DNA from 2 places in the uncultured Halovibrio sp. genome. Region 1 is predicted to be linked to the other one. Evidence: riboswitches for the same ligand, from Rfam matches in the RefSeq annotation. Region 1 holds a riboswitch; the other holds the start of a gene.
The links. A riboswitch is a leader RNA that binds a small molecule or an ion and turns the genes downstream of it on or off. The one in region 1 is predicted to bind cobalamin.
Positions count from the first base shown of each region.

Region 2: linked by a shared signal. The riboswitch ahead of QZ501_RS11285 (hypothetical protein) and the one ahead of QZ501_RS01470 (cobalt-precorrin-5B (C(1))-methyltransferase) in region 1 are both predicted to bind cobalamin.

Region 1 covers NZ_CAJXMA010000003.1:218-5,713, forward strand. Annotated here, with positions in the region: gene QZ501_RS01460 (uracil-DNA glycosylase) at 1-376, opposite strand, end outside; gene QZ501_RS01465 (RidA family protein) at 498-941, opposite strand; gene QZ501_RS01470 (cobalt-precorrin-5B (C(1))-methyltransferase) at 1,166-1,738, opposite strand; cobalamin riboswitch at 1,786-1,997, opposite strand; cobalamin riboswitch at 2,069-2,282, shown strand; gene QZ501_RS01475 (TonB-dependent receptor) at 2,420-4,354, shown strand; gene QZ501_RS01480 (PepSY domain-containing protein) at 4,354-5,496, shown strand, end outside.
Region 2 covers NZ_CAJXMA010000060.1:3,613-9,108, reverse strand. Annotated here, with positions in the region: gene QZ501_RS11290 (sensor domain-containing diguanylate cyclase) at 1-807, opposite strand, end outside; gene QZ501_RS11285 (hypothetical protein) at 942-1,379, opposite strand; cobalamin riboswitch at 1,503-1,653, opposite strand; gene bamE (outer membrane protein assembly factor BamE) at 1,739-2,050, shown strand; gene QZ501_RS11275 (type 1 glutamine amidotransferase domain-containing protein) at 2,076-2,756, opposite strand; gene QZ501_RS11270 (rhomboid family intramembrane serine protease) at 2,910-4,391, shown strand; gene QZ501_RS11265 (DUF4013 domain-containing protein) at 4,412-5,496, opposite strand, start outside.

The DNA.
Region 1 (5,496 bases):
CCAGCAGGTGTTCGGAGGGTACTTTCCCGAGCGTCACGACCAGTTCGGGATCCAGAAGGGAGAGCTCCCGTTCGAGGTACCCGCGGCAGTTCGCGAGCTCGTCGCTCGTCGGATCGCGGTTGTCCGGCGGACGGCACCGAACGCAGTTCGTGATCCGGACGTCGGCGCGAGCCAGCCCCGCATCGCGGAGCGCGTCGTCGAGGATACTCCCCGAACGTCCGACGAACGGCTCGCCTTCCTCGTCCTCGTTCGCGCCGGGGGCCTCGCCGACGAACAGCAGGTCCGCGTCCGCGGGGCCGACGCCGTTGACGATTCGCGAGCGCGAGCGACAGAGCTCGTCACAGCGCTCACAGCCGACGACGTCGAGGCCGTCCATCTGCTCCATGTCCCGTCGTTTGCACCGGGGGCTCTCAAACGCAGCGGTCCGTCGCCAGGCTTCCGGCCGGAATCCGGTTCCGCTGGGTTCAGTGACAATAGCTGCCCAGATTCGCCACCGATTACCGCTTTACGCCCGTCGCTTCGATCTGCACCGCCGCATCGTTCGGTAGGCTTGCGACACCGACGACGGTCCGTGACGGTCGCTGCCCGTCGAAGAACGCCGCGTACGCCTGCTTGACACCTTCCAGCTGGTCCATCTCCGTGAGGTACACCGTCGTCCGCATCAGGTCACGCGATTCGAGACCGGATTCGGCGGCCATGGCACGAATCTGATCGAGCACGGCCAGCGTCTGTTCCCGGACATCGCCGCTGCGAACCGTTTCCGCGTCGGGGACCTGCCCGTCGAAGAACATGAGTTGGCTGTCCTGCTGGCGCGTGCCGTAGACGCTGTGCTCTGTCGGCTGATCGCCTTCGTACCGGGTCACACTACTGTTGATATTCGTCTGTTCGTTCGTTTCTGCGGGCTCTACAGTGTTCCTCGCCTGCGTTCTGCTTTCTGCCATTGTGTTTCTACGTATACAGCCTCGGACGATCAGTCTGTCTTTAGCTATCGCTAAAACAGGACAAAATAGGACATTGCTACCACTCAGACAGTTACGAAATCCTGTCCTCAATTTAGCTATAGATAATAACCCAGCTGCGGTAGCTGAAGTAGTGACTCCGATCCGCCCGTTGTCTCGGCGGCCAGTGTCACACTGTCTCCGGGCGGGCGCTCCCGCTACGTGATTCACTCCATCTCGACCAGTCCCCGCGCTGCCAATCGGGCAACCCGGAGCGGTTCCGGACGGCCGCCCTCCGGCGTGAACGCGTGAATCACGTCGTCGGCCTCACCGTCGTCGATGCCGACGCTGACATCGAAGCCGCCTTCGTAGGCGGTATCTGCCGCGATGGAGTCAAGGTGTTCGGCGATCAGGCGCCGGGGCACCGGATTGATGGCGGCTTCGCCCACGGCTATCGGCAGACCGGAACGGGTCACGGTACCCACCCCTTCCCCGGCATGGAAGCGTACGCCCGGCTCACTCCCCAGCTCCAGGCGTACCCAGAGCCGCGCACCATGGGTGGCGTCGGGATCATCCCCGGCGTCCTTGATGACGCCGGCGGTGGCGGCTACGCCGGTCACCGCCAGGTCCTCGATAGTCATGGCCGGCTCCTCGCCTCGGGGCAACCGGATACTTACGCATCGCTCCTCAACACCCGCCAGCAACGCACGCGCGGCAGCTACCGAGGCGGCCGTGGCACAGGCACCGGTGGATAGCCCCTGTCGAAGTGGGCCGTTGTGTTCCGGGGTTTCAGGACGCATGGGTCGGTTACGGGTCAGCCAGCGTCACCAGCGCGCCCGCCGCGCGCTCGATGCTGTTCCCACTGGGCCGGTCTCCGGACTCATGCTGGAACCTGATCGGTTCGGGCGGATCGCCTTCCCATGATGGCACCATCACAGTGGCGGGGTATGATCCGCGCCCAGCATTCACCGTTGCGGGGGCAGTCCCGGACTCTCACCGGGTTCCCGTTTCAGCCAGGCATCCGAACGAATGCTGACCACCCAGGGACGAAAGAGGATCGAATCCTAGAGGATTGCCACCGCCTGGTCAAACTGACACCAACCGCCTTTGACTTTCATCAGCGACTTTCCTAGGCTCCCCGACGCTTCGGTCAGCGCTCCACGAGGAGCGCTGGGGAACCCGGTGAGAGTCCGGGACTGACGCGCAGCGGTATTGGGGAACAAGGATCACAGGGGGTAACCCGGGCACTGTCCTGACCGGATGGGAAGCCGTGATCCAAGGCCAGCGCCAGGCAATGGCGCCCGCCCCTGAGTCCGAAGACCTGCCGAAGCCCGGTCCACATTACTGAAGGGCCGGAAGCCGAGCCTTCGCGATTGAGGTGTTCGGGCCGCCAACGGACCGGTGTTACAACCGCTGACCCCCTGTCGGCCTGCCCGCGTGAGGGCTCCATCACTAATGGATTCAGTGCTGGAGCACCTTGTATGAAACGACTCTGTCTACTACTCGCCCTTGTATCCCCAGTGTCCGCGCTCGGGGCTGATCACCATATGGCACTGGACGAGCTGGTAGTCCAGGGTTCTGCCCTTGAAGAAACCCTTCCCTCGGAGCTGTCCGATTACGGCGCGGAACTGGAAGTCATCGACGCTCAGGAGCTCGAACGGACCGGCATCAGCGATGTCGGTCAGGCACTCCAGGGAAACGTGCCCGGCGTCTACTTGAGTCCCAAGACCGGCCGCGGTGACTACGCCGACATCGCCATCCAGGGCTCACGTAGCCAGGATGTGCTCTGGCTGGTGGACGGTGTCCGCATCAATAACCGGCTGTTCGGCAGCACCTCGCCGCTGGATTCCATCAGCACTCATATGGTGGAGCGCATTGAGATCCTTAAGGGCGGCCAGGGCCTGTTCTACGGCACCCAGGCGGTGGCCGGTGTTGTGAACATTGTGCTGCGTAAACCTGAAAAGGATTCAGGGGGCACCCTCACCGGTGCCATCGGGTCACTGGGTGACCGCCGCCTCGCCGGCCATGTAAGCAACCGCAATGACTATGGGCGCTGGCTGGTGTTCGGTGAGCACGACCATTCAGACGGCTATCAGCCCTACCGCGATACCGCACTTCAGGACAGCGCCCGACGCCAGAAACGCGGCTTTACCCGCAGCTCCTACGGTGGTCGCTACCAGCTGGATGCGGGCACAGGCCAATCGCTGAATGTGCTTGTGCTTCGCAACGATGTTGAAGCTGACTTCTCCCGGGCCTCCAACAACTTCAAGGCGGTCAACGACCGCGACGAGCACATTGTCTCCCTGAAGTGGGATCACCAGGTGAATGAACAGAACGGTTACTTCATCAAAGCCTACTGGCACGACTGGTGGACCGACTACACCCGCCTGAACATGGACGCGGATCGCAACATCACACTCATCAGCGACCGCGCGGAGTGGGGATTTGATGACTACGGCATCAACCTGACCGGCCGTCACACGACCGACGGCGGCTCGCAGCTTCTGGGCGGCGTGGATTACCAGCGCTACCAGGGCGAGGATTACTCGCTGCGCATTGATGGTAAGACCGAGGCTGTCACCGCAGGCTTTGTCCAGTACCGGCCACACCTGAGTTTTTCACCCAGTACCCACCTGGCCCTGGGCGCCCGCTACAACCACTCCAACTTCGCCGATGATCACAGCATCTGGAACATCAGCCTGAAGCAACCGCTGTCCCGGGACCTCAACCTGAAAGCCAGTGTCGGCACCAACTTCCGGTTGCCTTCGGCTTTTGAGATGTTCGTGATTGACGAGGACTTCCCGGCCGGGAATGAAAACCTGGAGCCGGAGGAAAGCATCAACAGCAATGTGTCACTGACCGGACACATCGGCAGGCCCGTCGAATGGCATCTGGGGGGCTTTTACCGCGAAATCGACAACCTCATCACGGTTCAGGATGGCCAGTACGCCAACAGTAATCGGACGGTCCGGGTGCACGGCGCTGAGGCGATGCTCAATCTGGGCGGCGACCGCGGCTGGCAGCTGGACTTAAACGCCACCTGGGCTGATGCCCGCGAAGGGGGCAGCGATGAACAGATCGCCGACATCCCCGAATGGCATGCCAACGCCACACTCAGCTGGCAGGGCAATGACCAGGGCTGGCAGCTCAACGCCCGCCACACCGGCGAAGTCGCCACCACAACGGCGGACATCGGCAGGCAATCCTACGGCGATCACACCCTGTTGAGCGCCAGCGCCTGGCGTCAATTCGGAGCCGATGGCGCCCACCGGATCACCCTGCGCCTGGAGAACCTGAGGGACAGGCAATATGCCAACGGGGTCGCTCAGGCCACGCCCTCCAAGGGCGATCCCTACCGGCTGGAGACCCTGGGCCCGCCCCGCAACGTCCAGCTTGAATACAGCCGGAGCTTCTGATGACAGGGCCGCTAAAGCAACGCACCCTGCGCTGGCTCATCCCGCTCCACCGCTATCTCGGGCTCGGGATGAGCCTGATCCTGCTGCTGTGGTTCGCCTCGGGGATCGTCATGATGTTCGAAGGTTACCCGAGGACCCCGGACCATGAACGCATGGCCTGGCTGCAGCCGCTGGCGATGAGTGAGCTGACTGTGGCGCCATCACAGGCGCTTGCCCGGCTGGGTCTGGACGATCCCGAAGGGCTTCGCATCAACCGGCCGGGTGAACGCCCGCGCCTGCACGCGATGGACGACGACGGCCAGTGGCACAGTGCCTTCGCCGACACGGGTGAGCCCGCGCCCCCGCTGGACCGGGAGCAGGCGGTGGAACGGGCCGACTCCCTTTCCGGCAGCGGGGTGGCCTCGATCACGCAACTGGACGGCCCGGACCAGTGGACCGTCAACAGCCACGTCCGGGCACCGGCGCCGTTGTGGCGAGTGGCCCTGTCGGATGAAGCCGGCACGCACCTGTATCTGTCCCGGCCCACCGGCGAGGTGATCCACAGCACCACCTTCCACGAACGGGTCTGGGGCTATGCCGGGCCGGTCATCCACTGGATCTATCCCACCCAGCTGCGGGATCTGTCCGGGCTCTGGCGCCAGGTGGTCCTCTGGCTCTCCGGCATCGGTACTCTGGCCTGCCTCAGCGGCGTGGTTCTGGGGCTCATACTGATGCGCCGCAACAAACGTCGGGGCGGGATAAGCCCGTTCCGTGGCTGGTTCCGGTGGCATCATTACCTGGGGCTGACCTTCGGCGCGCTGGCCACCACCTGGGTGTTCAGCGGGCTGCTGTCGATGGCGCCCTTCCACTGGACGTGGGTCGACCGCGAGCCCGCCCTCACGCAGCACCTGGGCCGCAGCAGCCCCGGCGCCCACGATGACGTTGCCGCGCCGTCGGCCATCGCCACGCTCTCGGACCGGCGCCCGCATGAGTTGCAGCTGCACCGTTTCCACGGCCGGGTCTATTACAAAGCGATGGACGAAGACGGCAACGAACAGCTCCATACCAGTCGTCCCGGGATCGATGTTCCGGTTGCGGCGGGGCAGCTGCCACCGGACGTGATCCGATCCGCCCTGGCGCCAGTGGAGGACGCCAGTCTGACG
Region 2 (5,496 bases), on a different contig from region 1:
CTGGGCGAAGCGCTGGTTGGCCGAGCGGATGATGCCGGAAAGCGAAAGCCGGGCCATGCCCACGGCTGCGTGTTCCAGTGTGGTGCGCAGCTCATCCTCGGTCCGGGCCATGCGCCTTGCGGCACTGACGAACAGCATTGTCACCAGCACGCCGGCCAGCGCCAGAACCGTGGCCACGGTCAGCAGGAGGAGCCCGTTCAGGGTGCGGTCGATGCGGCCCAGGCTCGAGGAGAAGTCGGACTCCATGGCCACCAGCTCCTGGTTGATGCGGTCGACCTCGTCCCGGAGGTTGGGGTATTCGGCGCTGTCGATCTCGTCCTCCGACAGCAGCGTCAGGATCTCCTCGAGACGAAGGATATGCGGGTCCGCATCCCGCCAGATCTGCAGTGGGGAATGGAACAGGCTCGAATACCCCATGTAGCGGTACACGTTGATCAGGCGGGGAATGTCATCGGGATGGCTGCCTCCCTCCCGGAACATCTCGGCAGCGCGCTGGGCCTTCATGGGCGATGCGGTCATCGCCTGGCGTGCCTTGCGGTAGGCCAGCGGCGTTACCAGGCCCTCGCGGGCCTGGTTCAGGTGTGCCGGGTCGTCGGTCTCTGTGTATCGGTTCAGGTGGTAGACGGCGGCCTGCCGCCCCTTGGACCAGAGGCTTTCTCCGGTCGCGTAGGCGCGCACCCCGGTCTTGAACTCAATCAGGGCCGTGGCGGCCCCGAACGCCAGAACCAGCAGCAGGACGATAGAGCCCAGCCCTACCCGCATCAGGGTATGAGAAGACTGGGCCTGGTAGCCGCCGGACATCACCATTGCCAAACCTCCCTGTTGGTTTGGTCGCAAGCCTCAATTCAGCCTACTCCCGAATGGCTGTCAGCGCCGATTACAGAGTGTGAGCATCGTCACCATCCCTGTGACGGAATGTAGCGCAGAGACCGGCGGCTGGTTCAGGCGCCGGGATGGCGCAGCAGATCATGCAGGACGAGGCCGGCATCGATGCCGTCGTCCCCGAACTCGATGCCGTCATCCATGTCCAGCAGGGTGCCGGCACGCTGGCGGCGAAGCAGGTCATGGGCCCATTCCGGCGTGCGCGGGTCATCCTCCTCGCGGCGCAGATCCTCCATCAGCATCTCGGAGGCCTCGGGCGGCAGCCAGTGGAGAACAGGGCGGCGCTGTGCGCAGGCCAGGCGGTAGACGGCGGGGCCGGCGATCCTGTCCCAGCGCACCGGTTCAATGCGCACCCCCATGGCTTCCAGAAGGCGCCGGGCGCTGCGGGTCAGCCTGCTCTGCAGGATAAGGGTGTCCAGGCCAGCGGTTTCAGCGCTGGTGTGTATACCGGCGGTATGAACGGATTCGGGATTGGAATGGATGGTAGCTTCCAACACGGGCTTCTCCTTGAGTCTTTCAGAGGATTTTTGGAGAAGCCAACGCGGAGTCGAAACGGAGGGTAGGGGCACGGGATGGTAGTGGTGCAGTGCCCTTTCCGACCTTTCACCCTTGACGCGAAGGCTCCAGTCTCTGTTCCGAGGAGGTAATCGGGCTTAGTGGCGGAACCACCATACCGTTGCGCGACAGCCCCGGATTCTCACCGGAGTTCCCCTCGCTGCGGAACGCGACCAATGTAGGTCAGCAGGGCGACCCAAAGCAAGTGGTAGCGGAATGAATAAACGGCAATTGGTCGTGACTTTCAGTGCCGGAAGGCTCTGGGTAGGATAGGGGCGACATCCGTAAAGGGAGTAGTGTAATGCGCACAGGCAAGCAGTTCGCAGGCGTGTTTCTGGCAGGTGTGATGCTCGTGGCTGCCGGTTGCGCCAGTGTCGGCAAAGACTTTGCCACTCACAAGGTGGAAGAGATCAATGTCGGCGAGACGACCCGCTCGGACATTGAAGCCATGTTCGGCGATCCGTGGCGCACTGGTCTCGAAGACGGCAAGCGGACCTGGACCTATGCCAAGTACCGCTGGTCCGCCTTCCGTGAAGCGGAAACCACGGACCTGGTGGTGCGTTTCAACGAGGACGGCACGGTCGACTCCTACGTCTACAACACCACCCAGTAACCCTGAACGGGCCCAGACGGGCCCGTTACTGCTTCAGGGTATTCAGGACCGCTTTCGCGGTTTCCTCGGATGAGGCCGGATTCTGGCCGGTTACCAGTCTGCCGTCGCGGACCACGAACGAACTCCAGTCATCCCCGCAGCGGTAATCCGCGCCATTGGCCTCCAGCATGTCCTCCACCAGGAAGGGCACGACCTCGGAAAGACCCACTGCTTCCTCTTCGGTATTGGTGAAACCGGTTGCCTCCCGGCCCTTGACCAGCGGTTCGCCGTTCGCACCCTTAACGTGCCGGAAGACGCCAGGGGCGTGGCAGACAGCACCGATCACCTTGTCCTGGCTGGCGGCGTTCTCGATCAGACGGATGCTGTCGGCGTCCTCCGCCAGGTCCCAGAGCGGGCCGTGGCCGCCGGGGTAGAAGACGGCATCGAACCCATCGATCGACAGGTCCGAGAGTTTCTGTGTCGTCGCGAGCGCTGTTTTCGCGTCCTCATCCGTCTGGAAGCGGCGAGTGGTCTCGGTCTGGGCATCGTCCGCCTCGCTGTTGGGGTCAACCGGAGGCTGACCGCCCGCGGGGCTGGCCAGTGTCACCTCGGCTCCGGCATCGCGGAATGCGTAGTAGGGTGCCGTGAACTCTTCCAGCCAGAAACCGGTCTTGTGGCCGGTGTTGCCCATGTCGCTGTGCGATGTCAGGACCATCAGGATCTTCATGGGTTTCCCCCTGTCTGTTCGTGTGGGTGATCACGCTGTGGTGATGTACGGATCCCGTCAGTGGGATCGGGGCTGGCTACGGGCGGTTAATGGGCTATGCTCTCCCCGGACCCGGGTCCAAAGGAAGCCGGACACAGAAAAGGACGCCCAACCATGCTGATCATTCCGCTCCATAAAGCTGTTTCGCGGAAGAACTTTCCGCTCGTAACCCTGTTGCTGGTAATCCTGAATGGTGCCGTGTTCGCCATCTTTCAAGGTGGCGACACCAAAGTCATGCAGCAGGCGGCCTCGTACTATCAGGAGAGTGGCCTCGAGAAGCGGGAGTGGGCCTGGCTGGAGGAGTTCGTTCCCGGCTATGAAATGGAATTCCGCAACCAGATGGAACAGCTCGACAGGGCGGCGGAGAATGATGTGGCAGCCCGGCGCATCGCGCTTGCCCGCTCGCGCATGGTGGAATCCCATCCGGATTTCCTGCCGGCGCTGCGATCCGGCGACATCATTGACCCGGACAGCGACCGGTATGCCGACTGGCAGGCCGACAGGGCCGAGTTTGAACGGCTCATGGACCAGAGCTTTACGCGCCAGTACATGATGCACTATGACGATGTGGAGCCGGTGACCCTGCTCAGCCACATGTTCCTGCACGGTGGTGTGGGGCACCTGGTTGGTAACATGCTGTTCCTGTTGCTGCTGGGCATTCTGGTGGAAGGCGCGCTCGGGCCGGGTCTGTTCCTGGCGGCCTACCTGATGGCGGGGCTTGGAGGCTCGGCCCTGTCCCTGGCGGTCCACTGGGGCACACCAACCGGCATGCTCGGGGCGTCGGGCGCCATTGCTGGGCTCATGGGGCTGTTCACCGTCCTCTACGGGCGTCTCAGGGTGCGCTTCTTCTACTGGGTCTGGGTCTATTTCGATTATGTGCGTGCGCCCGCCATTGTGCTTCTGCCGGTATGGCTGGGCTGGGAGCTGCTGCAGTTCCTGCTGGCGGAGGGCAGCAATGTGGCCTATGAGGCCCATGCGGGCGGTATCGCCACCGGCGCCCTGATCGCCGCCGGTGTGCGGGCCCTGGGGTGGCAGCGTGATGGGTTCCTGCAGGAGGAGTCCCATCGCGAGGATGACCGGGAGGCACTGGAAGCGGCCCGGCAGGACCTGGCCGCCCTGAACGTGACGCGCGCCAAACACCGGCTCCGGCCCCTGCTGGAGCGTAACGCCGACGATACCGCCGTACTGGAGAGCTGGTATCACGCCTGTAAGATCCAGAAAGAGGACCCGGATCTGCACGACGCCGCCGGCCGCATCCTGGCCCTGCCCGGGGATAGCGCCGAGGAGCGTGCGCTGGTCATGGAAACCTTTGCGGATTACCGCCAGCGCGCCAACCTGAAGCTTACAGCCAGCCAGGTCACGGATCTGTGCTGCCGTCTGTTGCGCTGGGAGGCGCTGGAGGAGGGGGTGCTGCTACTGGACCGCTTGCTGCGGCTGAAGAAGACACCGGAGGAACTGCCCCGGGCCTGCCTGATCGCCGCTCAGCAGCTGCGGCGCCAGGGCCGGAGCGACGATGCCCGGCCCTACATGGAGGTCGTGCAGCGGCTGACCAGTGATCCGGCCATGATGCGGGCGCTGCGCCAGATCCAGGACTGAGCCCGCCCGGGCAGGGCGGGTCAGCTTGTCGCGATGCGTTCCGCCCGCTCTGCCAGTTCATCCACCCGTTCGCGCAGTTCATGGTCCGGGAAGTGCTTCTGGAGCTGGCGGAGGATCCTGAGTGCCTTCTGTTCATCACCCCGGCCCTCGAACAGCGCCTTGGCGCCGAGGAAGTAGTTTTCCGGCAGGTGGGGGTGCTTCGGGTTCTGCTTGCCGAAGGGGCTGGTCAGGCGGATGACCAGCTCATGGTGGTCGTACTGGTCCGCGAGGCGGGCCAGATCGCGCACCTGTTTCGGGTGTTCCGGCTGGAAGCTGGCATCAACGCGCAGCGCTTCCTCGGCGATGCTCATGGCTTTCTTGGGCTGCTCCAGCCCGTAGAGAAGGGTGGAGATGTATTCCCGGGAGTGGGCAAGCAGCTCATCCGTGCGGCCCTGGAGGCGCAGCAGTTTCCGGTAGCGCTCGTGCTCTTCCGGCTGGAGGCCGCTCTGGCGGAGCTCCTTCTGCAGGCGCTCAATCGCCTCGTCCACGCTGCCTTCCGCTACCAGGCCTTCCACCTCCTGGAGCAGTGGGCTGAGGTCTGGGTTGGCGGCACGGGCCCGGTCAGCGGCGGTGACCTCCTGTTCCACGCCCAGCATGTCATGGTGCTGGTAAACCAGGTAGCCCATCAGGTGAAAGGAGGCGATGAGAAAGTAGCCGCCAATCAGGAATACCCCGACATGGCCTGCCAGGCTGGGCCCGAACAGGCCCGCCACCAGGGATTCCGCCATGCCCTGACTGACCGAGAGCATGAACAGCAGCAGCGAGGCGATGAAGTAGGGAAAGCCCACCGAGCGCATGATGCCGACCCAGGTGCCCGGGTTGAGTGCCGACATCAGGCTGTTGCTCATGGCCAGGGTGATGATGGCCGCCGGCAGCGCCAGCACGATGAAAATGGCAGCAGCCGCGACCAGTGTCAGGGAGCCGGTGACAATCGCAATGCCGGTAACCGCGAACCCCAGGACCACGAAGAGCACGAAGGTTTTCACCAGCACCCAGCTGTTGCTCTTGCGCTGGATCTCGGGTGGATCCATCCAGCCCCGGGCAGTGGCCTCGAGCACGTCATAGG